4 regions of the Bacillus sp. GW823-FHT06A11 genome follow, and region 1 is predicted to be linked to each of the others. Evidence: riboswitches for the same ligand, from Rfam matches in the RefSeq annotation. Region 1 holds a riboswitch; each other region holds the start of a gene.
What was found. A riboswitch is a leader RNA that binds a small molecule or an ion and turns the genes downstream of it on or off. The one in region 1 is predicted to bind lysine.
Positions count from the first base shown of each region.

Region 2: linked by a shared signal. The riboswitch ahead of lysA (diaminopimelate decarboxylase) and the one ahead of AC1Q8L_RS07805 (amino acid permease) in region 1 are both predicted to bind lysine.
Region 3: linked by a shared signal. The riboswitch ahead of AC1Q8L_RS03440 (aspartate kinase) and the one ahead of AC1Q8L_RS07805 (amino acid permease) in region 1 are both predicted to bind lysine.
Region 4: linked by a shared signal. The riboswitch ahead of AC1Q8L_RS17270 (amino acid permease) and the one ahead of AC1Q8L_RS07805 (amino acid permease) in region 1 are both predicted to bind lysine.

Region 1 covers NZ_JBXAHS010000001.1:1,548,598-1,556,475, forward strand. Annotated here, with positions in the region: gene gapN (NADP-dependent glyceraldehyde-3-phosphate dehydrogenase) at 1-1,136, shown strand, start outside; gene AC1Q8L_RS07795 (DUF3626 domain-containing protein) at 1,216-2,301, opposite strand; partial or broken gene AC1Q8L_RS07800 (glutamate racemase) at 2,414-2,653, opposite strand; lysine riboswitch at 2,763-2,944, shown strand; gene AC1Q8L_RS07805 (amino acid permease) at 3,092-4,516, shown strand; gene AC1Q8L_RS07810 (ABC transporter permease) at 4,577-5,776, shown strand; gene AC1Q8L_RS07815 (catalase) at 6,050-7,878, shown strand, end outside.
Region 2 covers NZ_JBXAHS010000001.1:1,040,435-1,048,312, reverse strand. Annotated here, with positions in the region: gene hisF (imidazoleglycerol phosphate synthase cyclase subunit) at 1-102, shown strand, start outside; gene hisI (phosphoribosyl-AMP cyclohydrolase) at 99-404, shown strand; gene hisE (phosphoribosyl-ATP diphosphatase) at 415-738, shown strand; gene AC1Q8L_RS05165 (histidinol phosphate phosphatase domain-containing protein) at 751-1,767, shown strand; gene AC1Q8L_RS05160 (DUF4025 domain-containing protein) at 1,836-2,003, shown strand; gene AC1Q8L_RS05155 (NAD(P)-dependent oxidoreductase) at 2,148-3,119, shown strand; gene pssA (CDP-diacylglycerol--serine O-phosphatidyltransferase) at 3,150-3,851, opposite strand; gene AC1Q8L_RS05145 (LTA synthase family protein) at 4,040-5,926, opposite strand; gene AC1Q8L_RS05140 (DUF3888 domain-containing protein) at 6,181-6,576, shown strand; lysine riboswitch at 6,666-6,847, shown strand; gene lysA (diaminopimelate decarboxylase) at 7,028-7,878, shown strand, end outside.
Region 3 covers NZ_JBXAHS010000001.1:716,723-724,600, reverse strand. Annotated here, with positions in the region: gene asnA (aspartate--ammonia ligase) at 1-556, shown strand, start outside; gene AC1Q8L_RS03450 (helix-turn-helix domain-containing protein) at 699-1,148, shown strand; gene AC1Q8L_RS03445 (VOC family protein) at 1,415-1,867, opposite strand; gene AC1Q8L_RS03440 (aspartate kinase) at 2,096-3,325, opposite strand; lysine riboswitch at 3,528-3,714, opposite strand; partial or broken gene AC1Q8L_RS03435 (hypothetical protein) at 3,908-4,186, shown strand; partial or broken gene AC1Q8L_RS03430 (DUF4166 domain-containing protein) at 4,129-4,452, shown strand; gene AC1Q8L_RS03425 (YndJ family protein) at 4,458-6,083, shown strand; partial or broken gene AC1Q8L_RS03420 (DNA mismatch repair protein MutT) at 6,113-6,268, opposite strand; gene AC1Q8L_RS03415 (YozF family protein) at 6,298-6,762, opposite strand; gene AC1Q8L_RS03410 (polyphosphate kinase 2 family protein) at 7,168-7,878, shown strand, end outside.
Region 4 covers NZ_JBXAHS010000003.1:594,936-602,813, forward strand. Annotated here, with positions in the region: gene AC1Q8L_RS17260 (sulfite exporter TauE/SafE family protein) at 154-1,056, shown strand; gene AC1Q8L_RS17265 (GNAT family N-acetyltransferase) at 1,093-1,542, opposite strand; lysine riboswitch at 1,863-2,055, shown strand; gene AC1Q8L_RS17270 (amino acid permease) at 2,168-3,634, shown strand; gene AC1Q8L_RS17275 (iron-sulfur cluster biosynthesis family protein) at 3,748-4,053, shown strand; partial or broken gene AC1Q8L_RS17280 (DNA alkylation repair protein) at 4,087-4,527, shown strand; partial or broken gene AC1Q8L_RS17285 (tetracycline resistance MFS efflux pump) at 4,538-4,821, shown strand; partial or broken gene AC1Q8L_RS17290 (cytochrome P450 family protein) at 5,105-5,615, shown strand; gene AC1Q8L_RS17295 (nucleoside hydrolase) at 5,712-6,662, opposite strand; gene AC1Q8L_RS17300 (hypothetical protein) at 7,089-7,364, shown strand; gene AC1Q8L_RS17305 (YuzF family protein) at 7,432-7,665, opposite strand.

The DNA of each region.
Region 1 (7,878 bases):
AGAAAGAAGTTGTTCGTACAGCTGACTTCATTCGTTACACGATCGAAGAAGCTTTACATATGCACGGAGAAAGCATGATGGGCGATAGCTTCCCTGGCGGAACGAAATCGAAACTTGCGATCATCCAACGCGCACCACTTGGTGTTGTATTAGCAATCGCACCATTTAACTACCCAGTAAACTTATCTGCTGCAAAACTTGCACCAGCATTAATTATGGGTAACGCTGTTATTTTCAAACCAGCAACTCAAGGTGCAATTAGTGGTATTAAAATGGTTGAAGCACTTCACAAAGCTGGCCTTCCAAAAGGTCTTGTAAACGTAGCTACAGGACGCGGTTCTGTAATTGGTGACTACTTAGTAGAACACGAAGGTATCAATATGGTATCGTTCACAGGTGGTACAAACACAGGTAAACATTTAGCGAAAAAAGCTTCAATGATTCCACTTGTATTAGAACTTGGTGGTAAAGATCCTGGTATCGTTCGTGAAGATGCTGACTTACAAGATGCTGCAAACCATATCGTAAGCGGTGCATTCTCTTACTCTGGTCAACGTTGTACAGCTATTAAACGTGTACTTGTACACGAAAACGTAGCGGACGAGCTTGTTAGCTTATTAAAAGCGCAAGTAGCTGAACTATCAGTTGGATCTCCAGAACAAGACAGCACAATCGTTCCATTAATCGACGACAAGTCTGCTGACTTCGTTCAAGGCTTAGTTGACGATGCTGTTGAAAAAGGTGCTACAATCGTTATCGGTAACAAACGTGAGCGTAACTTAATTTACCCAACATTAATCGACCACGTAACAGAAGAAATGAAAGTTGCTTGGGAAGAGCCATTTGGCCCAATCCTTCCAATCATCCGTGTTTCTTCAGACGAGCAAGCAATTGAAATTGCTAACAAATCAGAGTTCGGCTTACAAGCAAGTGTCTTCACAAAAGACATTAACAAAGCATTTGCAATTGCTAACAAAATCGAAACTGGTTCTGTTCAAATTAACGGACGTACAGAGCGCGGCCCTGATCACTTCCCATTCATCGGTGTAAAAGGTTCAGGTATGGGCGCACAAGGTATTCGTAAGAGCCTTGAGTCTATGACACGTGAAAAAGTAACTGTATTAAACTTAGTTTAATCTTATAAAAAGAAGCTGGTTTATTTTTAAATCAGCTTCTTTTCTATATAAATACTTCCGAAAAACGGAGTATTTCATTCTACTTCCGATTTGGTTTTCCAAATCGAACTAAAACATGCCATAATAATTTTAATTCCTGAAGCACTTCTTCATAAGTGCCACGATCACTCCAAGATAATGGATTGCGTTTCAAATCCACTACAGCAGAGCCAATTATATTTGCATCGATACAATGATTACTTGCAATGCGTCTTGCTAAAGATGGCATTTTTGAACCTCTAAAATCCATCGGAACTTCGTCTACCATAAGTACAAAACCGATGTGCCAATACAAATCAATAGCATACTTCAGGCAAATTTCTTCTAAAACTCTTCCTATATCCGTACCCTTAAATGAAGGATCTGCAACAAGTACCTCCACGTCTTCTTTAAGAGAAATCTCTCCATGAATCTGCGCTTCAATATAATGATTAAGATTACGGGCTGGCTCTTTGCTTACTAAATCTATAAACGGCCTTTTCAGATTAGCCAGTAAATGATTAATTAATATTGTTGGAGTCAAATTTCCTTCACCAATTGCAAAATCTCTGACAAATGTCTCTTCCAAAAGAGCAGCTAAAATCATATCAAACTCCTCATAAGTCCCCTTTTCTTTCGGATCTTGATGCGAATCTAAATACGTATATGTAGAGCGCGAAGAAACTTTTGGAGATAAAAGAAAATAACATGAACCAAAACGCGGAGCCGGCCCATCTGGATGTAACATTAAATTTAGCGCTCCGTATTTTGGCCGTTGCTCATTCGTTACGCCTTCTAATTGATATGCCCCTCCAAATATTCTCTTTTCCCAAAGGTCACGTTCACCACCAGGGTAAGCAGATACACTTCCATTAGATAGTAATGTTTCAAATTGACTTTTATATACTCCTTGCTCAAACAGTGCTTCAGCAACACTTTTTATACTGGAATCAAGTCTGTCTGGATGAAAGTGTAAAGCAATCCTTGCATGAGATTTTAAATTAGCGACAGCTTCTTCAAATATTTCATCTGTAATATTAGACATTTTAAGTATATGATTAATCGTTGCTTTAGCCTCACGTTTTTCGTTCTCTGCATATTTTGAAATATACTCTAAAGCAAATAATTGAGATCTTGATAATTCCATAATCCAATCTCCCCTTTAATTGAAATGACCTTAATCCTTTCAATTAAAAATGCATTTTTTCCTTCTTATGCAACTAACCTAATTTATTGAACAAAAAGTACTTTAATACAGTCTAATTACAGATACGAGCATTCTTTACGGGTAAATCCACACATTCTACAGAAATGTGATATCCTAGCCATCGCTCAGCAATATGTTCAAATGATAAAACAGATCCCGTTGTAAAAAAACGATGCTTCGGATTCAGATTGTCAGACAAAATTCCTTTGTGCTGTAAAATGGTACTTAACTCTATCGCTGTTTCTTCTGCAGAACTAATAATCGTTACATCTTCTCCTAACCCCCTTTTTAATCACAAACTCTTCCCTATAATCTGATTATTACTATATCCATTGACGTATAAAAATACATTTGTTACTCTTAAAGACGTTAATTTAATATTTAAATCCTCATTCGTATCTCGGTGAGGTAGAGGTTGCAATCATTAAGAGTATCATTTCAGGAGATGTAGTGGCATTGATGAAGGAATGAGAAAGGAATGGTTGCCGAAGTAAGTCGTGTCCACCATGCACGCTTGCTGGGTCTGCATTTAATAAGTGCAGAACTGTCACAAACGTTTCGTTTGTGGAGAGCTATCGAGAGGTATGTCGTGGGTTTCTTATAAGATAGAAAGCATGTAGCGGCAGATTACGTGCTTTTTTTGTTTTGTTTGGGACTTCTCTTCCTGACTCAGGAAGACATACATATCTCCTCGCTTGACTTGGTTATACTAACTTTGGAGGTATTTTCTATGCAACAAAAAAAATGGGGCTTTTGGGTACTAACAGCTTTCGTTGTCGGTAACATGGTTGGCGCTGGTATTTTCATGGTGCCAAGTACGTTGGCACAAACAGCAAGCCCACTCGGTGTCACTTTAGCTTGGTTAACAACAGGGTTTGGTGTTTTAATGCTAGCTCTTGTTTTCGGTAATTTAGCAATTCGTCGTCCTGATTTAACGACAGGACCACAAAGTCATGCATATGCTTTATTCTCAACACCAAAAAAGAAAAAAATGGCTGGATTCAGTATGGTATGGGGATATTGGGTTGCAAACTGGGCAAGTAACGTTGCCATCATTACATCATTTGCGGGATATTTATCACTCTTCTTCCCAATTATGAAAGATACGCGACTACTATTTTCAATCGGTTCTTTTAACATAGAAGTCGGAAAACTAATTACATTTACGATTTGTTCCATCTTACTTTGGGGAACTCATATTATATTAACAAATGGTGTAAGCGGAGCTGGAAAACTAAACTTCTTAGCAACAACAACGAAAGTAACTGGATTCCTTTTATTCATCGTCGTTACGTTATTTGCATTCGAAGCTTCTAAGTTTGGACAATGGTACACGCCGATGATTGATAAATCAGGTGTATCACATGGTCTTCTTTCACAAGTAAATTTAGCTGCTCTTACAACGCTTTGGGCGTTTATCGGAATTGAATCAGCCGTTCTTTTATCAAACCGTGCTGTTTCTCCAAAAACGGTAAAACGTGCAACAGTTGCGGGATTACTTATTACAGTTGCGATTTACTTAGGAATTACAATTTTAACAATGGGTGTACTTCACGTTGATAAATTACAAACTTCTGAACGTCCATTAGCAGATGCACTAAACGCTGCAATGGGTCATGGCGGCGGGAAACTGATGGCATTACTTGCTCTTACTTCCCTGTTCGGTTCTATCTTAGGCTGGATTTTATTAAGCTCAGAAGTACCTTATCAAGCAGCAAAAGAAGGTTTCTTCCCTTCCTTCTTCACGAAAACAAATAAAAAAGGAAGTCCAATTTACTCATTACGATTAACAAACATTATGTCGCAAGTATTCCTATTCTCAACATTATCAGGAACCATTGCGGAAGCTTATACATTCGTTATTACCGTATCGACACTGGCCTACCTCATTCCATATCTCGTTTCACCAATCTTCCAGTTAAAACTAGTCGCAACTGGTGAAACATATAAAAATGAAATGCGGGCAAGAATTACAGATGGCATAGTCGCAGTTATCGCACTTTGCTACGCACTGTGGGTTATTAAAACCGGCGCATCCGATATAAAAACGTTCCTTCTCGGAATTGGTTTATTCGTAATCGGATTTGCTTTCTATCCATTAATGAATCGTGATCAGAAAAAAAATAACGAAAAGAAAAACGGGCAAGTTGCATAACGCAATTTGCTCGTTTTTTCTTTTGTAAAACATATATAATAGAACAAAGAGGTGAAAAACATGTCAATCGAATCGCTATGGAGCAGTCGCTTCCAACAACATATTCAAAATATCATTACATACTTTGCACGTATGATTAACGGTTTACTATATAGCTTTATCTTTATTTCATGCGTTGGCGCATACTACTATGCTCAGTTTCTAAAAACATCTCCTTCTAAAGGAATATCTTTACTACTCATCACGATTGTACTTACATTCATTATAACGAGATGCCCTATCCGTACATTTATTCAAAAACCTGATGCTGTCTATTTACTAGCACTAGAAGAGAAATTAACATCTTATTTCAAAAAATCTCTTCTATACAATTACATCATTCAGCTTTTCCCATTGTTATTTACGTTCCTTATTCTCGTTCCACTTGCTATGCAATCATTGCAATTAACTGTACCTTTTTTGTGTACAATCTTTATCGTATTAATGATTACGAAAGCTTGGAACATGTACATACATTGGATGTGGCGTGATAGTCACGACAAAAACATATGGCTGATCATCCGTATTACTTGTAATGCCTTAATCATTTACATGCTGTTTTATTCCGCAAATGTTCTCATATTAGGCGGACTACTTTTACTACTTGCTTTCCTACTTCTATATACGAAAAAACAGCCTACAAAACGAATACCTTGGGATTACATAATCGAGCAAGAAGAAAAAATGAACGTTCGTTTTTATCAATTTGCTAGCATTTTTACAGATGTTCCGCAACTGAATAAACAAGTAAATAAAAGAAAATGGCTTACAAATTGGATTGAACCTTTATTACATAAAAAACGAGAAACTTTCTTCTACTTGTATACACTAGCATTTTTACGTGGAAATGATTATTTCGGCATATATATTCGCTTAGGATTGATCGGTGCTTTCGCCTTATATTTCATACCAAATATATACGTAAAAGGCGCTATCGCTTACATCGTTCTATATATGATTTCTATGCAGCTCCGTTCACTGTGGAAATATTTTTCAGGAAATATTATTGTAGCATTATATCCGATTGGTACTGAAGAAAGAATGAAGCAATTTCTTCGCTTAATCTTTATATTGCTAAGTATTCAACTCATTGTATTTTCAATTGTTATACTCATTGCTACAGGTCAATTTTTACATAGCCTTATCATTATGATTGTCGGGTTACTCTGGATCAAATTTATTATTGTACCAAAAACAAAGCAACGCGTTTCTTCGTTTTAACGAAAAGAAATATCTTAAAAGCCAAGGAGCAAATAAATTATCTCCTTGGCTTTTTTATTTTTTAATTTTAAACCTATCGTTCATACTTAATTAAAAACTTTAGGTATGTTACTCCTGTTTTTCTTAAGCATAGAGTGCTATACAAACTCCCTGTCTTCCCCTTGATGTTTTAGGGTTTAATTATGATTTTTACATACAAAAATCATAATACATGTTTACATACTAATAAAAAGGGTATCTATTAATTAACAGAGTAAAGGAGGGGCCTATATTGTGAATAAAAAAACGGAACAATTGAAGCATCACGTTACTGACAATCAATGCAAACATGCTTTAACAACAAATCAAGGGGTAAAAATAGCTGAAGATGAATTTTCTTTAAAGATGGGCTTAAGAGGCCCAACCTTAATGGAGGATTTCCACTTTCGCGAGAAAATGACCCATTTTGATCACGAACGAATTCCCGAAAGGATTGTTCATGCACGCGGAGTTGGTGCTCATGGTTATTTTCAGCTTTATGAATCGTTAGAAGCATATACGAAAGCAGATTTTCTTACTAATCCTTCAAAGAAAACACCTGTATTTGTACGGTTCTCAACCGTTCAAGGTTCTAAAGGATCCAATGACACAGTAAGAGATGTACGCGGATTCGCCACAAAATTTTATACAGATGAAGGAAACTATGATTTAGTGGGTAATAATATGCCAGTATTCTTTATCCAAGATGCTATTAAATTTCCTGATTTTGTCCATGCAGTTAAACCAGAACCACATAATGATATTCCTCAAGGAGCTAGCGCTCATGATACCTTTTGGGACTTTGTTGCGCATAATCCTGAGTCCACTCATATGGTCATGTGGCAAATGAGCGACCGAGCTATTCCGCGTAGTTTACGAATGATGGAAGGTTTTGGAGTTCACACATTTCGACTCATTAACGCAGAAGGAAAAGCCCATTTCGTAAAGTTTCACTGGAAACCTACCCTCGGGGTTCATTCATTAGTATGGGATGAAGCTCAAAAGATTGCCGGGAAAAATCCTGATTTTCATCGTCAAGATTTATACGAAGCAATTGAAAAAGGGGATTATCCTGAATGGGAGCTTGGATTACAGCTAATTCCAGAAGAAGATGAACATAAATTTGATTTTGATATTTTAGATCCAACGAAATTATGGCCAGAAGAAGAAGTTCCCGTAAAATTAGTTGGTAAAATGACACTGAACAAAAATGTTGATAACTTCTTTGCTGAAACAGAGCAGGTAGCTTTTCACCCTGGTCATGTCGTACCAGGTATTGATTTTTCAAATGACCCTCTTCTGCAAGGAAGATTATTCTCCTATACAGATACACAATTATCTCGTTTAGGGGGCCCTAATTTCCATCAAATTCCTATTAATCCGCCTGTATGTCCTTTTCATAATAATCAACGTGATGGTATGCATCAAATGCAGATTCATCGCGGTCAAACAAGCTATCATCCTAATGGATTAAATAACAATCAACCTGCAACCGTCCAAGCCGAACAAGGAGGATATGAACATTATCAAGAAAAGATTGATGGGCATAAAATTAGAGGTCGCAGTAAAAGCTTTCTTAACTTCTATTCTCAGGCTAAACTTTTCTACAATAGTATGAGCCCTATTGAAAAGCAGCACATAAAAGAAGCTTTTTGCTTTGAAGTTGGGAAGTGTAAATCAGACATGGTGAAGGCAAATGTAATTGCTCTTCTAAACCACGTCGATCGTCAATTAGCACAAGAAGTCGCTAACATTATTGGAGCTCCTTTACCTAAGGTAAATCACGAAGTAAATTCAGATGCAAAATCACCTGCACTAAGTATGTCCAATACTATTTTTAAATCTGATTCCAAAAATGTTGCAATTCTATTAAATGGTGACCCAAGCGTCTCACTTCTGTCCGAATGGATTCAAGCTTTTGTACAACACCGAATTAACTATAGCATCATAGATAATAAAATTTATCAGTTCAATGATTCCATTAAAGTAACTGATACTTATACAACAACAGACTCCTCCCTTTTTGATGCAGTATTAGTGTTTAGTAGTGAGTCTGTCATTCAACCCCCTGTTTTAGAATTTGC
Region 2 (7,878 bases), 510 kb from region 1:
GTTGATGCAGCATTAGCGGCATCCATCTTTCATTATGGTGAGGCGACAGTGCAGAGTGTAAAGCGAAAATTAAGAGATGCAAATGTTGAGGTGCGGTTATGAAACCTAATTTTTCAAAAGGATTAATACCGGCAATTGTCATCGAAGAAGGTACGAAAGAAGTTTTAATGCTAGCTTATATGAATGAAGAAGCATATGAAAAAACGTTAGAGACGAAAAGAACATGGTTTTACTCTCGTTCGAGGCAGTCGTTATGGAATAAGGGAGAAACATCAGGGAATGTTCAATATGTGCAATCTCTATACTTAGATTGTGATCAAGATTCAATTGTTGTGAATGTGAAACAAGTAGGACCTGCTTGTCATACGGGGGAGAAGACATGTTTTCACTATCAAATTATATAGGGGGATACATATGGAAAATGCCTTTAAGTTGCTGTATAAAACAATTGAAGAACGAAAGGAAAACCCACTTCCTGAATCGTATACAAATTATTTATTTTCAAAAGGAGAAGATAAAATTTTAAAGAAAATTGGTGAAGAGTGTGCTGAAGTAATTATCGCATGTAAAAACAATGATAAAGAAGAAGTAGTGAAAGAAATGGTTGATGTATTTTATCACTGTTTCGTTTTATTAGCTGAAAAAAATATCGCATTGGAAGATGTCATGCGAGAGGTGAAAGAACGAAATGGAAAGCTTTCGAGAATTGGGGATAGAAGGGAAATAGATACATTATAAGGGGGAATGTATATGAGAGTAGATTATCATCTTCACTTAGAAGAAGGACCGTATTCAATAGGGTGGCTTGCTAAAATAAATGAAGCGTTGGAATGTTATGAACCGCTTCAAGAAAGGCATTCTATTGATTGGCTTATGAAAACACAAGAGCGTTTGCAAAAGCGTGTGAAGGAAGGGCCATTTACAACAGAATGGATAGATCTATATTTAGAAGAAGCTGTGCGAAAAGGAATAAAAGAAGTGGGAATTGTTGATCATCTATATCGTTTTCATGAAGCGAAAGGATATTATGAAAAATATGTAGATATTAGTAATTCTAAGCTCGGTCGTATACAAAAAGAATGGTTAGATCAAGTAAGGGTAGTTTCACTGTATGATTTTACAAAGGCAATTGAAGAGGCGAAAGAACGATGGAGTAAAAGAGGTGTCACACTTAAACTTGGAATTGAAGCGGATTATTTTATTGGTTGTGAAGGAGAGTTAAAAGAATTATTAGCGCTAGGAGACTTTGATTATGTAATTGGTTCCGTTCATTTTCTAAATGGCTGGGGATTTGATAATCCAGATACGAAAGAATATTTTGAGGTGCATGACCTACGCGCATTATACGATACGTTTTTTAAAACAGTTAAGAGTGCGATTCGTACCGAGTTATTTGATATTATCGCTCATCTAGATAATATAAAGGTATTTAATTATCGATTGGATGAGAATGAACAGCTTTCTTATTATGAGGAAATTGCCTGTGCGTTAGTAGAAACGAATACGGCAACAGAAATAAATGCAGGATTGTACTATCGTTATCCTGTTCGTGAAATGTGCCCAAGTCCACTATATTTACAAGTATTAGCTAAGTATGGTGTTGCAATTACGATTTCTTCGGATGCCCATTACCCAAATGATTTAGGGAACTATGTACAAGAGAATGTACAAACATTACGAGCACACGGTGTTACTCAGATTGCAACATTTACGAAGCGAGCAAGAGTAATGAGGTTGCTTGAAGAAGAAGTAACAAATTCAAAATGAAACGCAATTTTTTGATGAAAACCACCCTTTTTGTTCAAAATAAGAAAGAATGAAAAGGAGGGTAAGAAATGGCGAAACAACAAAATAAACAAAATGTACAAGTTGCACAGCAACAAGCTTATACTTCTGAAACGAATGCTGCATCTCAATCGGTTATTGAGGAGCAAATTAGCGATACGGTTGCAGAAGGAACTATTGATGTGAAGCTCGGAAAAGAATCGCAGGAAAAAGCGTAAGAAGAGGGGAGAGTTGCATCTCCTCTTTTTTCATGGAAAAGTGTCGGTTTTCAAAACTATAATCAAATTCCTTGGTTTTTATATGTGGATTTCTTACAATGAAATATAAGAGATATCTTATTTTCTATAGAAGAGGTGTTAGTAGTGGCAAAAATATTAGTAGCGGGAAAAATTCCGGAAATTGGATTAGAACTATTAAAAGATCATGATGTAGAAATGTACGATAAAGAGGAGTTAATTTCTATAGATGAATTAACAGAGCTTGTAAAAGATAAAGATGCATTGTTAAGTTTACTTTCGACAAAGGTGCCAAAAGAAGTTATTGATGCAGCGCCTCATTTAAAGATTGTTGCAAACTATGGTGCTGGTTACGACAATATTGATTACACGTATGCGGGTGAAAAAGGAATTGCAGTAACGAATACACCGAAAGTATCAACGGAAGCGACTGCAGAATTAACATTTGCACTTCTTTTAGCAGCGGCGCGTAGAATTCCTGAAGGGGATACGTTATGTCGTACGACTGGATTTAACGGATGGGCACCGTTATTTTTCTTAGGACGAGAAGTCCACGGTAAGACAATCGGAATTATTGGTCTTGGAGAAATCGGGAAGGCTGTTGCAAAACGTGCGAAAGCATTTGGAATGGATGTTTTATATACAGGGCCAAATCGTAAGTTTGAAGCTGAAAGTGAACTGGGAGCAACGTATGTGACGTTGGAAAAATTATTACAAACAGCAGATTTTATTACAATTAACTGTGCTTATAATCCGAAATTACATCATATGATTGATGAAGAGCAGTTTAAAATGATGAAGAAAACAGCGTATATTGTAAATGCTTCACGTGGACCAATTATGAATGAAGCAGCACTTGCTCATGCATTAAAAACGAATGAAATTGAAGGGGCAGCTCTTGATGTGTTTGAATTTGAACCGAAAATTACAGAAGAGCTAAAAGAGTTAAAGAATGTAGTACTTGCTCCACACGTAGGGAATGCAACGTTTGAAACTCGTGATGCGATGGCTGAAATGGCTGTCAGAAATATTTTAGCTGTATTAAACGGCGAAGAGCCAGTAACACCTGTAAATCAAAAGGTATTAGTCACAAAATAAAAAGAAACCTTCCGGACTCGGAAGGTTTTCTTATTTTTCTTTATTCGCTTTTTTAGACGGTCTTTGTCTAATGAATTGAGATAACATGTACAAAATATATAGTGGAATGGCAATGAATAAGAAAACAGAAAAATTGCCAAATCCTGTTTGATACATTGTAATAATGATTCCAACTAAAAATAGTGTAATAATGATGCTATATCGTGGAATTGGTACATCTTTTAAACTTGGGATACGAATGCGGCTCACCATTAAAAATGCGAACGTTACAAATACGGTAATAAGAACGATTTTTGGAATGGTATGTGAAAATAATGTTAAGAAAGCAACAAGCCCTCCCGCTGCTGTAATCGGTACTCCAGTGAAATATTTCATTGAAGTAGAAGATGGTGTTACATTAAATCGTGCTAAACGATATGCTCCGAAAAGAGGGAATAATCCCGCTATGTATAATCCGATGATTCCGTAGTTTGAGAAAGATGTGTAATACATTAAAACAGCAGGTGCTGCACCAAATGTTACGACATCTGCAAGCGAGTCGAGCTCTTTTCCCATTTGTGAATCAACACGTAATAAACGAGCAACACGACCATCAAGACTATCTAACATCATCCCGATAAGTACTAAAATAGCAGCTGATTTATAATATCCTAAAGATGCATAGCCGATTGATAAAAATCCGCTATATAAATTTCCGAGCGTAAATAAGTTTGGAATAGCTGCTCTATACAAAATCTGATCCCTTGCTTTCTGTAATAAATTCTTAATTAGTGTATGAAAGTTTACTTATTTTATCATAACATAAATTTATTCCTCATACGAAAGAAATTACCAATTTGTGAAAGATTTCATAGAAGGATGATTTAAAAATTAAGTGAAAATAAAAAGAGGAAGCAACTTGTATAAAGTTGCTTCCTTTACTATTCAAATTTTGTTGTCATCGTTCCAGTTTTATATTGATTATTAGGATCGAAACGTAATAAATCTCCATAAATTAATTTATCGGAGAGTTTTAATTCTGTTTTTGCTTTTTCAATATACGGCTGACATAGCGTCATATCAGCTTCTTCACCCGTACTTCTTTTGTAGCACATATTTTTTGTATAAACATACTCTTCAGAAACAAAGCTACCATCACGCATTACCATAAGCGGGTCTTTTTCTTTAATAAATAAGTCAGTTCCAAATTCAACGGATTTATTTGTTTTAATACCAAGTAAATGAAGGAGCGTTGGTTTAATATCAATTTGACCAGATACTTTAGAAACAACTTTTCCTTCTTGACCAGGCACATGAATAATAAGAGGAACTCGTTGTAATTGCATAGAATCGAATGGTGTAATAGTATCTTTTCCTAGGAACTGTGCCATAGCTGCGTTATGGTTTTCGGAAATACCATAATGATCACCATAAATGACAATAACGGAATTATCATACAGTCCTTCTTCTTTTAATTGTTTAATAAATAATTTAAGAGCTTCATCTGTGTAACGAACAGTTGGGAAGTAGCGGTTTACAACACCACTTTCTGAGTTGAATTCATCAACATATTGGTCTTCCGGATTTAGAAGAAACGGAAAATGATTTGTTAATGTAATAAATTTTGTATAGAACGGTTGCGGTAAAGATTTTAACTTTGGAATAGATTGTTCAAAGAACTGTTTATCTTTTAATCCCCAACCGACAGACATTTGTTCCGTTCCTGCGTAATCATTTAAATTAAAGTAACGATCATATCCAAGCGCAGGATACATTACATCCCGATTCCAAAACGTTTTATCATTTGAATGGAAGACGGCAGAAGAATATCCGTATTTCTTTAATTGTTCTGGTGTCGCTGTGTATTCGTTTGTTGCATGAGTAAAGAATACAGAACCACGATCTAGCGGATAAAGTGAGTTTTCAACGATAAATTCAGCATCAGAAGTTTTGCCTTGTCCAGTTTGATGATAGAAGTTATCGAAATAGAAACTATCCTTAATAAATTCATTTAAAAATGGGGTAATTTCTTTTCCATTTATTTTTTTATTAATAACAAAGCTTTGTGTAGATTCCATTGAAATTAAAATTACATTTTTACCTTTTGCAGCTCCAAATAAGTTTTTATCAACTTGTTTGTCTTTTGAGTCTGTATAGTTTTTGATTTCAGAAAATCCATCCCCACTTGCAAATACACGCTCAGCTGAAGACTTGGATTGAAGTGTAATATCAAATAGATGATATGTGTATAAACCTAAATTCTTTACGACAGTTTGACGGTCAAATGAGCGCGAGAACATTTGTGGTTTATAAATAACTGATACAACAATTTGTAGTGCTAATAAAGCTGTTACACCGCTAAAGAAAGTTCGCTTCTCTGAGCGGGAAAGTGGTGTTTTGTCGCCAAATGATGGGAATTTACGCGAAATAAACATTAAAATAATTGCATCTGCAAATAAAAGTAATGTTTTGTACGTAAAGAGTTCTTTTATACTTGTCCCTAAATCAGCCATATTGTTTGTTTGGAATAAAACCGGGAAAGTAACGAAATCGTTATAGAACCCATAAAACATTGCGTTTCCAAATAAAATAAATGACAGTATAAAACTGATTCCAATTATAATTCGGTTTCGGTACTTAGATGCAAGTAAAGCTAAGCCGAAAAATAAAAGTAACGCAGCTAGTGGATTAATAAAAAGCATGAATTCTTCAAAGAAATTATCAATTTTAATATCAAATGCTAGCTTGTACACAATATATGTTTTAATCCATAGTAAAACGACTGCAACGAGTGCAAATCGCAGTTTTGGAAACAGATGTTGTAGCATAATATACTCCTCTCCTAAAAAGCATGACAGTTCTTGTGAGTCAGTTTGCTTAACGACTCATTTTATATATACGAACAGTCCTTTGTTATTATGATTATTATACTATGAGTATCATTATACGAAAATAAAAGAGAGTTGTGGGCTTTTTTATAATAATCGAGTAGAAAAAGAGTGGTGGGAGACAATAAAACAGAATTTCTATGTATGATAATTATCGTACGCAGAAAGAATCGCGTGATAATACGGAGGTTATAATGCGAAAATTATTATATTTTATAGCATGCAGTAGTGTTATACTTTTTACCTCACCGAGTGTGTCAATAGCTCAATATGATGCACCTCTTATGGAAGATGCACTTTATTCTGTTTTATTTCCAAAAATAAATAAAGCAATTGAAAAACAATATGGAAGTTTGAAACCGTATCAATGCCCTAAAATTATTAGTTTAAAAAAAGTGTATAGCGGTACATATTTATTTCAAGCAAGTATTGAAGTGACAAAGTATGAACGTGTTGCTGGGAAAATTGCTCCCCCATTTGAGAAGGTAACGATTACATTTAATAACGAAGAAGGCGAATGGGAAGTGACAAAGATTTCAGTAAAGCGCTTACCAAATGATACAAAATTAAACTGCAAAAAAACAATATAAAAAATTGTTTGACAAATAAAATGGTCCTTTGGTATTGTTAATAGCAACAATTAGATGTTTGAAAATTAAATAGACTTACCTCATCTACTCTCAAAGGTAGAGGCCGCGATAGGAAAGAGTAAGCTATGGGAGATTTCATGGAATCTGTGATCATAGGCTGAAAGGGACTATTGCCGAAATATAAGAATAACCATCTTATTCATATATTGGGACTACATTGAATAAATGTAGTACTGTCATAAGATTTATTTTATGGAGAGCTATTTGGAGATGTTGATGCGGTTTCTTATTTTGAGGAGATAACAACTCGTTTATTTTTTCAATATATATTTTTCCTAATAAGAAACGCGTGTGAACATTGTTCCGCGCGTTTTTTGTCTATCTAAAAGCGTGCTGCAATGAATAGAAGATTGGGGTTATGAGTTTTAGAGGAAATAAGGGAGGAATTTAAATGTATTTACACGGCACAAGCCGAATTAATGGGCAAGGACACTTAGAAATTGGAGGGTGCGATACGACGCAGCTAGCAAAGCAATACGGAACACCACTTTATGTATACGATGAAGAGTCTATTCGAGGAAAATGCCGAGCATTTCATCGTGCTTTTAAAGAAAGTGGTTTCTCTTATCAAGTAGCATATGCAAGCAAGGCGTTCTTGTGCATGGAGATGTGCCGAGTAGCTCGTGAAGAGAATATGTCATTAGACGTTGTTTCTGGAGGAGAATTATATACTGCGCTCCAAGCAGGATTTCCAGCATCACGTATTCATTTTCATGGAAATAATAAAACAGAAGAAGAGATAGTGATGGCTCTTCAGGCGAATATCGGTTGTTTTGTCGTAGATAATTTCTTTGAATTAGAAGTTTTACACGATTTAGCGATGCAACATGGAAAGTTTGTGAACATATTAATTCGTGTAACGCCTGGAGTAGAGGCGCACACACATGAATATATTACAACAGGCCAAGATGATTCGAAATTTGGATTTGGCGTTTCAAACGGTCAAGCGATGCAGGCAATTGGATTTGCTTTACAAAAATCCAATTATAATGTGCTAGGGATTCATTCACATATCGGATCGCAAATATTTGAAACAGCTGGCTTTGTTCGAGCGATTGAAGTTCTTCGCCAATTTTTAGAAGAAGTGAGAGAGCAAACAAACTATGTAGTAAAAGTGTTAAATGTAGGTGGGGGATTTGGAATACGCTACACAGAGTCGGATACACCGTTAACTCTTGAGACATATGTGCGAGCTGTAACAAGTGCAGTGAGAGAACAATTTACTGTATGTGAATATCCATT
Region 3 (7,878 bases), 830 kb from region 1:
AATATTCAAAGATTTAGAAGATCACTTATTTGAAAAATATCCGTTCCTTGGAAAGTATTTACCGGAAGAAATTGTTTTCGTTACTTCTCAAGAATTAGAAGATAAATATCCAGAATTAACACCGAAAGATCGTGAACATGCAATTGCAAAAGAACACGGTGCAGTCTTCATTATCGGAATTGGTGATGCACTTCGTTCAGGTGAAAAGCATGACGGACGCGCAGCTGATTATGACGATTGGAAATTAAACGGTGACATTTTATTCTGGCACCCAGTACTACAATCTTCATTTGAGTTATCATCAATGGGAATTCGTGTTGATAGTAAATCGCTTGATGAGCAGTTAACGAAAACTGGTGAAGACTTCAAACGTGAGTATGATTTCCATAAAGGTATATTAGAAGACGTACTACCATTAACAATCGGCGGTGGCATTGGACAATCAAGAATGTGCATGTACTTCTTACGTAAAGCACATATCGGTGAAGTTCAATCTTCTGTATGGCCTGACGATTTACGTGCAGCTTGTAAAAAAGAAAACATTCATCTGTTTTAATAGAAGTGAGGGAATAGCTTAAATATAGAGCTATTCCCTCTTTTTTAAATTGTGTAAACGAATGGTTTACAGAGAGTTTTACTAATGGTTTCTTTCATTTATATCTCTTTTTATGTAATAATTTGTTAAAGGAGGGGACGTTATGAGCATAGGAAAGCAGCTAAAAAAACTACGAGAATCAAAGGGATTTTCGCAAGAGGATGTTGCTAAAAAGATTGGTGTGACGAGGCAAGCAGTGTACAAATGGGAAAATGATAAAAGTTATCCTGATATGGATAATCTAATTTTACTAAGCGAAATGTACAATGTTACGCTTGATGAGTTAATAAAAGGGAAACAGAATATTAAAGAAAAAATACATATTGATGAAGAAGATGAGGATTTTGAGAAAGAGAATGATTTTGGTTTTTATATTGGGTTTGGATTGCTAATTATGAGTGCATTCATTGATTATGAAGGAATACAAGTATTTGTATTAGGAGTTGCACTATTCATGATGGTTTTTTATTCGAATGTGAAGAAAGTTATTTTGAATGAATATAGATCGTTTTTTCAAGAGAAAGAGCGAAAAGATATATGTGATAAAAAGTGAGAAGAGTTAGTTATATTTCCTAGGAAAGGGTATAACGAATATTTTCATTGTATTATAATGATTTTGGGATATCGGTAATATGAAAGCTATTTGGGTAGATCCTTGAAATCTATATGTAAAATGATAATAAAGTTATTTAATTTTAAAAGCTCAAACAAGCATAACCCCGTTCTAAAGCTAGGACGGGGTTCAAAATATAATAATAAAATCGCTTAAGAGTCTACGTTTTATTCAATGATAGTGCCTTTTTATAAAACGTCACTTGCTTATTTATTACCGAGTTCTTCCGCTAAACCGATTAAAATCCCTTCGACTCCACGAATGTAGCAGAGACGATACGAGTTCTCGTACTGAACTACTTCGCCAACGAGCTCTGCACCATGCTTAGTGAGTCTGGATACCATTTCGTCAATATCTTGAACGGTGAACATGACGCGTAGATAACCGAGGGCGTTTACAGGAGCTTTTCGGTGATCTGCTATAGTAGGAGGGGTGAGAAATCGCGAAAGTTCAATTCGGCTGTGGCCATCTGGAGTGACCATCATAGCAATCTCTACGCACTGAGAACCGAGTCCAGTTACGCGACCAGCCCATTCACCTTCGACATTGGCTCGACCTTCGAGATTCAAGCCAATCTCCCCAAAGAAAGAGATTGCGTCATCAAGGGATTCTACAACGATGCTGACATTGTCCATTCGTAGTAATTTGTTTTTTGCCATAGTCTTATCTCCTTATGTATAAAAGTTCATTATTTAATCATCCTCATAATTATACTACTAAGTAGTTACAAATTCCTTTCAGTCAAAAACACCTTGTCACAGTATAGGAAAAATTGACAAGGTGTTTTTTTATATGTCATATAGCATCTTGTTAACGAACAGCTTTTATTTAATAGGAAGGAAGTAGATTAATATGATTTTTTTATAAGTGTTACTGAGCATATCAAATTAGCTCATTTGCACTAAAGGCTCAATTTTCGCCATAAATGATTGATGCAGTGCCTCAACACCTGTTACTAAATGAAGGCGGTCAATAACGACAGACACTTTAATTTCTGATGTACTTACCATTTTAATATGAATATCTTCTTCTTTTAAAGTAGTAAACATATTTGCAGCGACACCAGGGTTAGATACCATGCCAGATCCTACGATTGATACTTTTGCTAAATGATTTTCATATTCTACTGCTTCATAGTGAAGTGCCTCTTGATTTTGTTCCAATACTTCTAATGTTTCTCTTAAATCATTAGAATGGATGGAGAAGGAGAGATGAACAGTTCCTTCATTTGTAATACTTTGAATGATGATATCTACATTAATATGTGCCGCTGCTAATGTAGAGAAAACAGTTGAAAGTGAACCTTGTTCTAATCCTTTCACTGTGATGCGTGTAATATTATCTTCAAATGCAATACCTTTAACGATTGATTGTTGTTCCATGTTACATTCTCCTTTTACAATTGTTCCGTTTTCTTGTTCCATACTTGAGCGAACTTCTAAAATGACATTATGATTTTTAGCAAACTCAACAGCACGCGGGTGTAATACACCAGCACCGAGGTTTGCAAGTTCTAACATTTCGTCATAAGAAATTTCATCTAATTTATAAGCATCTTTTACAACTCGTGGATCCGTCGTATATACGCCGGTCACATCTGTGTAAATATCACATTTTTTTGCGTTTAGTGCAGCAGCTAATGCGACAGCAGTTGTATCAGAACCGCCTCGTCCAAGCGTTGTAATTTCAAAATCTTCACTGACTCCTTGGAAACCAGCTACAATAACAATCGTGCCTTTAGTAAGATAAGACTGAATTCGATCTGTATTAATTTCAGTAATCCGTGCACTACTATGTACAGATTCTGTCGTAATACCAGCTTGCCATCCTGTTAATGAAATCGCGTTATACCCTTTTGCTTGTAGTGCCATCGTTAATAATGAAATAGTTACTTGCTCTCCTGTCGATAGAAGTATATCCATTTCGCGTTTACTTGGATTTTCTGTAATTGCGTTAGCAAGTGCGACAAGTTCATCCGTGCTTTTTCCCATTGCTGAAACGACAGAGACAACGCTATGACCTCGTTCATATTCTTCAATAATTAAATTTGCTACATGTTGAATGCGCTCGACGCTCCCGACAGAAGTGCCACCAAATTTTTGAACAATTGTTTCCATTGCAAATTCCTTCTTTCGTCTATTTTTAAGAATAGATTAGGAAATATATAGATCCCAATACTCCTGTAGTTACCAGAAAGACAAACAAAAAACACCATCTCAAATAAGTGAGGATGGTGCTGTTACAGGAAAAGGGAAACAGAAAACGGAGCTAATAAAAAAACCGCCAAAAAAGGAATATCATAAAAAATGATATCTCTTTTTTGTAGATAGCTCTTCATACATACACGTCTGTACATATGACAGTTCTGTTTCTATTCGAAAACAGCCCCAATTGATAAATGCAGAGAAATTTATCAATTTCGGCAATACTTCCTTTCATCTAAGTTCATAGACATCTCTGTGTCTCCATTAGAATACTCATAAGTATTGCAACCTCTATCTCACGTTTTAGGCGAGAGTGTTTGATTTATGAAGTTGTTGGTAACATTTGTTTTATAATAATTTAAATTTTTCGGGGAATCAAGTGTTTTATATATATTTTAAAAATTCTTTCTTTTTTCTGAGGAAGTTTGTGAAAAATGTAGCAAAATAAATTCATTGCATGTACATTAAACTTATAGTGCATAGGAGGTGGGGAGAATGAAAAGGAAACAGCCTATTTATGTTGCGACAAAAATGAACACGACGATGGGGAAATTATGGGAATATATGCAAGAACCAGATATACATACAGAGTGGGATGCTCGCTTTACTGAAATTTCGTATTTAGAGAAAAAAGAAGGAGAACCACAGAAGTTTTTGTATAAAACAAAGATTGGATTTGGGTTTGAAATAGCTGGAGAAGGGGAATCAATAGGTGAAATAAGAAAAGATATTTTAATGCAGTTATGCAATTGGATGGAAACGAAAATGAAATTGTAGATTATTTTGGCGAACCACATTTACTCGTTTCTACACTGCATTTTCATATCGATGAGTTAGGGGCAATGCATATTTCTTCAAAGAAACAATGGTTTTATATGTTTGGAAGAAAAATGCCGTTACCAAAATTTTTGTATGGTGAAGCAAAAATTGTTGAAAGTTATGATGCAACACTACAGTGTTTTCGAATTCATGTACAAGTACGAAACCCGTTAATTGGCTCGCTTTTTTCATATAAGGGAACATTTGTGGAAAGGAAATAAACGATATGAAAAATATAATATTTGGGCTTGCTTGTTATGTTGTTTTTCTAATATATGAGTGGTCGAATATAAATCCTGTTGAAGCAATTATATTATTATCTGTTTTATTATTTATACCAATGTCACTTTGTATTAGTGATAAAAGAAAAAGAGATGGATCGTATTTATTATTTTATAAATTCGTATCGTTTTTATATCCAATCGCAGCAATTTGTGCAATGCTAGCTTTCGTCACAAATTACAATGTATTTGCGCTAGTTTGGTTTGTATATACAGGAATTGTTGCGTTATTTGGTGTAAGTAGATTGCTAGAAAGAGGATGGAAGCCGTTAGAAGAGATCGCCATAGATAGTGCGTTTATTTATTTGTTTTTAGGTGGTTTTTGGTTTTTTGCTTCAGTAGCAAAACTTTCAATTATGCATTTTAGCTCTGACATTGTTTTACTCACAGCAGCGCATTTTCATTATTCGGCGTTTCTATTGCCATTATCAGCTGGTTTAACAGGGAGAAAAAGAGAAAAGAGAAGTAAAGTATATGATGCTATTATGTTTATCATCATGATTTCACCAATGACAGTTGCAATAGGAATTACATACTCGAGAATATTTGAATTTTTTGCAGTGCTCCTATATTTATGTGCGATTTATGGATATGGATTTTACGTTTGGAGAGCAAAATTTAATGCTATCAGTGCAAAGATTCTTTTAATCGTTTCGTCTAGTACACTCATGGTTACAATTATGTTCTCACTTATATACTCATACGGGAATTTGAAGCATGTAATGACGATTACAATTGCTCAAATGGTTTGGATTCACGGTGTTGTCAACGGAATTGGAGTAGCGTTACCGGCATTTGTCGGCTGGATGATCGAAAAGAGTGTTCCGAATTATAAATACTATGGGAAACCAATGAGTAAATTAAGAGGAAGTGTGGCAATTGGTGAGGCTTTTTTATATAGCGGCAATTTAGTAGGCAGTAAGGAATACAACGGTTTAGTTGATCAAATAACTGATTTTCATAGTGAGTCATTTGACGTGACGAAGGTACCTTTAAGTATTATTCGTTTTTATGAAAATACAACAGAGTATGAGTTGCAATCAAATATTAAATGGGCTCGTTGGTTCCGCCTATTTGCATTTTGTTATGAGAAAATGAGCAAGCATGTAGGACAAATACATTTAGGAATGGGCGACAAGTGGGAAACGATGCATGGCTCTATCATTGGTGTAATGGATGAGGAAGATGGAAGAGAGAATGTAAGGGCTTGGCTAAGGAAAAATGAAGCAGGTGAATCTATTTTTGTAGCTCTTTATTCAAAGCATACAGATAAGGATGAGACATATATGAATATCGCCTTGCCTTTACCTTATTCGAATATGACTGGTATTTTGAGGCTATGTAATGATAATCATGATTTAATCATTACTAGTAAGTTAAGAGAAAATGGCCAGGGAGATGAGGGGATTTATTTACATACTCGGTTCTTAACAATCCGTTTACCGTTAGCAGAGACTTTCATCATTACAGAGGGTAAGGATAAAATGTTAACAGCTCATCATAGCATGTGGCTATTTGGACTTGAATTTTTACATATTCATTATAAGATTGAAAAAATTGCACAGAAGTAAGAAAGGCTTGGATGGGTTTCCAAGCTTTTTTATGTATGGGTAATTGTCATAGAAATTTGTTTATTTAGCTCATTATCCCAAACACGTTGAATTTCAAAAGTGCCTGTTTCAAAAAATAATGGGAATCTTTCTTTAAACCAAGTTTGCATAGGTAGCTTTAGTGCTGTATCGATTGGTATCCATAAGAAAGAATAAGCCCTAAAGAAATTAGGACTTATTCTTCATTAAATACAAATGTTTGTTTCATTTTTTTACCTTCATTTACCGGATGGCCGTTATAAGAGAAATTCTTTTCTTCCCAAGTGATCACAACCTTAAAATTATGACTATTAAAGTCTAATGGGAATACCATGTAGTCAAAGCTTGTATGACTTTTAGAAATATTTTCATTAGGTGTAGTAGGTTTAAAGGTAGCTTTAGAGGTAGGATTGTTATCAAGTATTTCCACAGATACATTTGATACATCATGACCGATGTTTTTTACGAGTAAACTATACGTATCAAATACACCTTGTTTTGGCTGGATTGCTTGCTTGTTTGGATTATGGGATTTATCAATTTCGACATACCATTGTTTAGACTTTGACGCAATCGGCAGTGACTGAAATGTGTAAGCACTAGCTTGCATTGGTAGTGCTAAACATATAAGCGTAAAGAGAGTTAATATTTTTCGTTTCATTTTTTTTAGAGCTCCCATTCTTTAATGGATTTACTTGTTATTATCTTCTTTTTACGAGTTAATATACCATATAATGTAAAGTGGTTGTTGTGAGTAGTGAATCAAAATCTTATTCACTACTCTTATAGCTAGCATAATTACGTATGAAGTAAGAAAGAATAAATTTGTTTTTTCTATACTTAGATTACTGCCCTTTTTAAAAGGGCTATTTTTACGTTTTAACAAAAAGAATATACTAAGAATTCAGTATAAATTATTTATTTTAATGTAGTTAAATGTGCTTGTATATGTGAAATTAGAGAGGGAAGCTGTGTAGAGATGTTTCTACACAGCTATTTAGGATATGAAAAAATTACCAAAAATATGTTAAAATAACATTGTCATACAACAAGGGGGATTTGTTTTATGGAAAATGGACATCTTGCTAAAGTAGACTTAACGAAAAAAATTGAATCAAAATCTCAGTACAATAAGAAATTAGAAAAATATCAAAGGCGCTTATTAGCATTAAAACAAATTTTGAAAGAAGAAAAAATCGCGGTTATGCTTGTTATGGAAGGATGGGATGCGGCTGGTAAAGGTGGGGCAATTAAGCGGGTGACGGAACATCTTGACCCACGTGGGTTCCAAGTAGATCCAATTGGAGCGCCTGCACCTCATGAAAAACGTTACCATTATTTGCAACGTTTCTGGCGTAAAATTCCACAGTACGGGCAAATTACTATTTTTGATCGCTCATGGTACGGTCGTGTGTTAGTTGAGCGTGTTGAAGGTTTTGCTACAAAGGAAGAGTGGATGAGAGCATATGATGAGATTAATGATTTTGAAAAACGACTAACAGATGACCATTACATAATAGGGAAGTTCTTCTATCATATAAGTAAAGAGGAACAGTTAAAGAGATTTAAAGATAGAGAGAAAAATCCTTTGAAAAGATGGAAAATTACAGACGAAGATTGGCGTAATCGTGAAAAATGGGATGAATATGTTGAAGCAATGGAAGACATGTTTGAAAAAACAAGTAAGCCAAATGCGAAGTGGCATATTATTGAAAGTAACGATAAATTGTATGCCCGTGTGAAAACGTTAAAAATCATTATTTCATTCATTGAGGAT
Region 4 (7,878 bases), on a different contig from region 1:
ATTCAATTCAAAAACTTTAAAACCTAGTTGATTTATACGATTAATATGTATTATAATGAAACAAATTTAATTATTGCTGATTGGAAAAACCAAAGGCACTTTTCTCATACGGGAAAAGTGTCTTTTTCATTTATTATTACAGGGGGATTATTTATGCAGAAATTAATTGTCTTTGCTATTATCGGATTTTTCGCCCAATTGATCGATGGAGCACTTGGAATGGCGTATGGGGTAACGTCTACTTCACTATTATTAATGTTTGGTATTGCACCGGCTGTAGCTTCCGCGTCCGTTCATTTAGCTGAAGTGGTTACAACTGCAGCTTCTGGCGCATCTCATATCAAATTTGGAAACGTTGATAAATATACCGTTTCTAGACTTACATTACCTGGGGCAATCGGCGCATTTGTTGGTGCATGTTTTTTAAGTAATTTGCCTGGCGATGTAATCAAACCGTACATTTCCGTATTTTTATTTACTTTAGGGGTTTATATTTTATTACGATTCATCATTCAAAAACAAATTGTCACTTCAAATAAGCGTATGTCTGCAAAACAACTTGTGCCGCTTGGTTTATTCGCTGGATTCGTTGATTCAACTGGTGGCGGTGGTTGGGGGCCGATTACTACGCCTGTTCTTCTAGCAAGAGGAAATGAAGCTAGAAAAGTTATTGGATCTGTAGATACGAGTGAATTTCCTGTTTCACTCGCTGCAACAATTGGCTTCTTCATCTCACTTGGCTGGGAACAAGTAAGCTGGGTTTGGGTATTTGCCTTAATGCTTGGCGGTATTGTCGCAGCTCCAATTGCTGCATGGTTAGTTCGTATCGTTCCAGCACATTTACTTGGGGTATTAGTTGGCGGTCTTATTATCTTTACGAATATACGTACACTGCTTACTACATTTAAAGTGGATCCAACTATTATTTCACTTTCTTACGTTGCAGTTGGTCTTGTCGTTATTATTTCTATTTTCATTGCTGTTCGAAATCATTCCAATCGTCCTAACGCATCAACGGCTGAGTATCCAAATGATCAGAAGCAAATGCTACCATAACTATAAAAAATACCGCCCAATTTAGAGCGGTATTTTTTATTTTTCTATTTTCCAATTAATCATCGTTTCTGTAGCATTTACTCTCTTCATATGTAACTTTTCTAAAATGCGAATCGAACTATAATTATCTAGAAGTGTCTCTGCAATTATTGTTTCTACCTCTCCTGTTTTGAAAGCCCAATCGATTAGTTCTCTTACAGCTTCTGTTGCATAGCCCTTATTCCAATATTTCTCAATAAATCCATAGCCAATTTCTACTGTTCGATTCTCGTTTGGTTTCCCTTTAAACCCAATATCACCTATAACGCTATCATCTTCTTTCCGAAGAACATACCACGCGCCCCATGGTAATATAGCTGCATCTTGTTTTACATTCTTTACATGCCCTACAATATGCGGACCGCTATTGTATCCTTGCTCGTTAGCAACTTGAACTCTCTCTTCTGTACACGGCACTATATAGAGCCTTTCTGTTTCTAATTTCATTTTGATTTCCCCTTTTTACTTAAACATTACTCTAATTATAACAAATAATATGACTTTATTATGAATGTCGAATTATATTTTTCTGAATTTTCTTTTAATTTAGAGGGTTTTTCAATATTTTTTGCGAAACATTTGTATAACAATTTTTTCTTTGCTTATTGCTACATAATAGTAGGCTCGGGTGGAGTTTTGCAAGCGTTTCCTATACAATAACCGATATTTTTTGACTTTTCCTAACAAAATTCCTTGCAATATATTCAGAAACTCATTACAATTGCCATATATTAAAAATCTTAGCAATATATAAATCCTCATCAATCCGATGAGGTAGAGGTTGCGACTTTTAATAGTAAAACGGACGAGACACAGAGAATGTCACTGACTCCGTTTGAAAGGAAAAGTTGCCGAAGTTTATATTTCTTCTCTGGAAATATGAGCTGGGGCTGTCTCCGAAAGGAACAGAACTGTCACGTTTACAAAATTACCGTGTAAACGTGGGGTGCTATCTTAACGGAAGGGTATGATGGGGTGGTTATTTGTGAAACGTTCCGCCAAATTCCTTTGGCGGTTTTTTGTATTTTTCTCCCCCGCTCCTTCCTAACCTACAAGAAAAGGAGTGTTGAACATGAATAGCGCAACAAATCAATCTACCTCTAAAACAGAAACTACACAAGGACAAGGTGAATTAAAACGCGGATTAAAATCGCGTCACCTTACGATGATTTCTCTCGGTGGTACAATCGGTACCGGACTATTTCTTGCCAGCGGTGGTGTAATCCATTCAGCTGGTCCTGGCGGTGCACTAATCGCATACGCCGCAATTGGAATTATGGTTTATTTTTTAATGACAAGCTTAGCTGAACTTGCAGCTTACATGCCTGTTACTGGATCTTTTAGCACGTATGCAACAAAATTTGTTGATCCATCACTTGGCTTTGCACTTGGATGGAACTATTGGTATAACTGGGCAATTACGATTGCTGCTGAACTTGCAGCCGTAACATTAATTATGAAATTTTGGTTCCCAGATACCCCTTCTCTTATTTGGAGCGGATTATGTTTAGCTATTATTTTCCTTTTAAACTACTTATCTGTTAAAGGGTTTGGTGAATCTGAATATTGGTTCGCACTTATTAAAGTAGTTACGATTATTATCTTTTTAATTGTTGGTTTCATGATGATTTTTGGAATTATGGGCGGTGAAACGGTTGGATTTAAAAACTTCACTGTTGCAGATGCACCATTTAACGGCGGTATCATGGCAATTATCGGTGTGTTTATGGCAGCTGGTTTCTCATTCCAAGGAACTGAACTATTAGGAGTAGCTGCTGGTGAAACGTCTGATCCAGAACGTAATATCCCAAAAGCAATTCGTTCAATCTTTTGGCGTATTCTTTTATTCTATATCCTTGCGATTCTCGTTATCGGTTTATTAATTCCTTATACAACTGAAAGCCTTGCTGCAAGTGATGTTACAGTAAGTCCGTTTACACTTATTTTTGAAAAAGCGGGCGTTGCCTTTGCTGCTTCTGTTATGAACGCTGTTATTTTAACTGCTGTACTATCTGCTGGTAACTCTGGTATGTATGCATCAACTCGTATGCTTTGGGATTTAGCTCGCCAAGGAAAAGCACCAAAGTTTCTTGGTAAATTAGATAGCCGCGGTGTACCTGTTAACGCGTTAATCGTAACGTCAATTGTTGGGAGTATTGCTTTCATTGCTTCTTTATTCGGTGATGGTGTTGTATACATTTGGTTATTAAACGCATCCGGAATGTCTGGTTTTATCGCATGGGTTGGAATTGCAATTAGTCATTACCGTTTCCGTAAAGCATATATCGCACAAGGAAAAGATTTAAATGACTTACCATATAGAGCAAAATGGTTCCCATTCGGTCCAATCTTCGCATTTACACTTTGTATCATCGTAATTTTAGGACAAAACTACGGCGCATTTATGGGTGAAGCAATTGATTGGAACGGTGTACTCGTTTCTTACATCGGTTTACCACTCTTCTTAGTACTATGGTTAGGTTATAAATTTACGAAAAAAACAAAAGTGATTCCACTTGATAAATGTGAACTAAAATAAAGTGAAACGAGCAAACAAATTTGTTTGCTCGTTTTTTGTTGCAAACCTCTTTACTTCCCTATTGCTCCTGTTTTTGCAATAATAAAGGAAATATAAATAAAGGTTGGGATACAATGAACATTCGCATTACTGATGAAGCGAAAGCAGCTATACATAGATTAGAACTTGAAGATACAAAGATCGTTCGCATTAGAGGAACAATGACGAACTCTTGTAGTATTTTCGTTGATGTCGATTTAATTTGGGATACATATAACGCAGATGATGTTGTATATGAAGATGCAGAGCTTATCGTACAAATGGATTCATTCACGAAAGACTACACTGGTGATACGGTGAAACTTGATTATAAGACGACAGGTTTTAGTATTACGACTCCGAGTGAGACTTTGGTTTATGGATTGTCGATTAAAAAATAAAAATTGTTTTCATTTGACCACCGAGGTGAAAAAATGGGTAAATATATTCCGTTAAAATTTTTATTTAATGAAGAATTAGCAGAAAAAATAGCTGATTCTATTTGTAAACACGATCCTTGTTTCTCTAAAAGCATCTTTGTAGATTCTGTAGCTTGTAAAGTTGAAAATTTAGAGTTAAAACAGCGTATTGAAGTAATTGCAGATGAATTACACAATGCTTTACAAAAAGATTTTAATGCCGCAATACATATATTACTGAAAACATTAGGACCAGAAAATACAACAGAAGTAGGCACATTTACAAATGGATATATGTACATGCCTGTTGCAAAATACGTTGAAAAATATGGGCTTAACGATTTTAAAATCTCGTTTAATGCAATGTATGAAATAACGAAAAGGAATACTGCTGAATATGCCATTCGGCCCTTTCTTGAAACATACCATCAAGATACACTAAACATATTACAACAGTGAGTTCATGACGAAAACAGTTATCTCTATCAGTGTTTCAGTAGTTTGGAACAAAAGGCTGCTGGTACTAGAATGAGTTTGCTTAATTTCCCAGGCTTTCTATCGAAAGGAATGGGGATTGCGATTATAGGTGGATTATTATCGATACATTTGCTAAACCGAAAATTACTACCTATGAATGCTAATTCTTTCACTCATTTGTATAGTAATTTACTATTACTTTTTGCAGGAATCATATTGATTAGCTGGTTGGTTACTATGAAAATGTATAAATGCTCCAGAAGAAATATATAACAAAGTGAAAAGATTCATTTTTCAATAACTTTTTTGTTATATTTTTCAATCTAGTGACGTTTCTTACATCAAGATTAAACAACTATATTTTTAACCCCGATCTAAATTTAGATCGGGGTTATGCTTATTTGGACTTTTGAAATTAAATAACTTTATTATCATTTTACATATAAAAAATCAAAATTTAACAATTTACCATATATGCATTATAAAAGGTTTGTCTAAAATAATGTATATGTCAAGAAAACTTGTCTGGAAGTTGAAATGTTGTAGAATCTAGAGTCCGAATATACTTACGATAGATCCTCCCAATCATACTCGCCTGCGTCGGATAGTCTCTAAACCCTTTACACCACGTATGATTGAGGACCTTCGTCCCCGTATTCAGCAACTTGCCAACGAATTGTTAGTTGCTGTACAAGAACAAGGAAAAATGGAAATTATTGCAGATTTTGCTTAACCACTACCCATTATTTTCATTTCCGAGGTGCTTGGGATTCCCGCCACTGATCGAAACCAGTTCCGCAAATGGACAAAAAACTCATGGACACCTCTGTGGAACCTATTCAGGGAACTGAAGTTAAAACAACACTTAAAAGTTTATTCATTACATTGAGACATTACTTAACGAAAAGCGTCTAAATCCTGATTCTGATTTGATAAACGATCTCATTCAAACAAGAGAGCAAGAAAACAAGTTGAATAAGAACGAGCTCCTTTCAACAATTTGGCTACTCATCATCGCTGGACATGAAAAGACAGTTAATTACATAGAGAAGTCAACGACTTTTTTATTTTAGGGGAACTTGTTTTGTTAATTTGATATTGACAGTTAAGTGAAGTGACATTTGATTCTCATAATCCGTATTATCTGGAGTTAATAAACTCTATTACACTCTCTTCTTTAGGAACGTTTCCATAATATCTTTCTTAAATTTTTCATAATCAAACTGAAAAGCTACATTATGCGTTTTATAGCCTGGATTAGTAACAAAACGAAAATCTGCAATGCTTTGACCAAATCCTTCTCCTTGATCAGGGATTACTTTAATAGGTACTCTTGAAAGACTAACAGCGTCTTGATTTAGCAAATACCAAACTGTTACAAAATCATGCATAGGACTTCCACTTATACCAGGATTAGACTTGGAATAGAAATTATAATAATAATCTAGCATAGGTTTGATGATGAGCCCTGCAGAATCCTGTGTATTCCGATGAAATGCATCTATTTTCTGGACCATTTCAGGTGTAACAATTGCATGTTGAGTCACATTTAAAGGAATAATTGTCAAGTTCTTTGCATGCTGCAGAATTAAGTTTGCTGCATAAGGGTCTGCATAAAAGTTAGCTTCAGCCACGGCAGTTACGTTACCTGGAAAGAAAAAAGCTCCCCCCATGCAAATGCATTCTCTTACGTTTCGCATTGTTTCTAAATTCAATACAAAGGTCGTAGCTAGCGAAGAAAGTCTTCCTAAATTGATAATTGTAAGATCTTCTAAATTTGATTGTATAATTTGATAAATATCATTTAGAGGATAAACTGGATATGAAATTTCAGGAGGAATGATAGGTCCTAATCCGACTTTTCCATGTACTTCAGGAAAATACTTAATCAATATACCTGTCAACGGTACAGAAGCACCAAGGAATACAGGTATCTCTTCTCTTCCCGCAAGGTACTTCAAATAGTTAATATTTCTTATTACATTTTTTCTCGATACATTTCCATAATCGGCTACAATTCCTAAAAGTTTAATGTCTTTACGAAAAAAAGTGTACAGTATAGCAAACGCATCATCAATCCCCAAATCTGTAAACAGGAGAACCTTTTTCGGCATATCTCTTCCTCCAAAATTTATAGAATCCTACTTTCACTAATGATGTAGTGAGTAGACTAAACTTGTATGTATATATTTTATGTATTCTTAAAGAGTGGATTCTATTCACTTGAAATAGTTTTGCTTATCTAAATCTGATATTATATTCAAGTATAAAATACATAAGGGCATTAGAGATATGGAAAAATCTGTTGTTATTGAGGAATTTACATCGGATTGGGCACTACAATTAGGGCTCACCATATCAAAAAAGAAAATTGTACGTTTAGACACAAAATTAATATATTTTGATTAGCTCCCTGTACGTTAAGGAATTAGTTTCTATATTTGAGGAGATGTATGTGACAGGTGGATATTTAGGGGAATCTAATATTCACCATTCAAATATGATAGAATAGAAGTATATCCAAAATGGAGGAATAACAAATGAACTCAAACACAAAACAGTTTATTTATGATATCCAGCAAAGAAAGAACAATTATATAGAAAATGCTTTAATAGCAATACAACACCCTAAAAAAGAGCAATCTGAACAGGTCATTCAAAATATAGTAGAGAAGATGGATATGATGATTAGTCTAGTTACTACGTACATGAGGATTGAATCTGGTTCTACGGAAGAATTAAAAGAACTTCAGAAAGAAATTATCCATGCTCAAGCATATATTCAAAAACGAAAATTTGAAGAAACACAGAGATAAAACCCTGTGTTTTTATTTGATGCTCTATAACGCTAATCTATTATAAATTAAATTACAGGCAATTTGATTATTGTTTTGGCATAATCCATACAATTTGTTGAATGCGTACAATATATGGCACCGTATCTTCAATGAGCAAATGATCTGGTTTCACATCCTTTAATTTACCTCTTATATTGCCTCTTACAGTTTCAATAACCACATGTTTACCAATTACTGATTGTAATGTCTGATATACATAGGGATTAGGTACACTTACCATATTTTGTTTACTAAAGTCATTTCCCTCCAAATAACTCATTCTATAAGACTCCTTTCTAACTTGCATTCTTTCTACTAATATATGATATAGATCTTATAAATATGCTAGAAGGATAATTCATTATACGGACGGAAATAACATTTTAATAGGGTACGGTTTCTATTTCTACATTGCTAAAAAAAATGATTTATATAAAGTTACTTTTACTAGTTAATAGGAGATGATAAAGGGATATTTTGAATATACATCTAG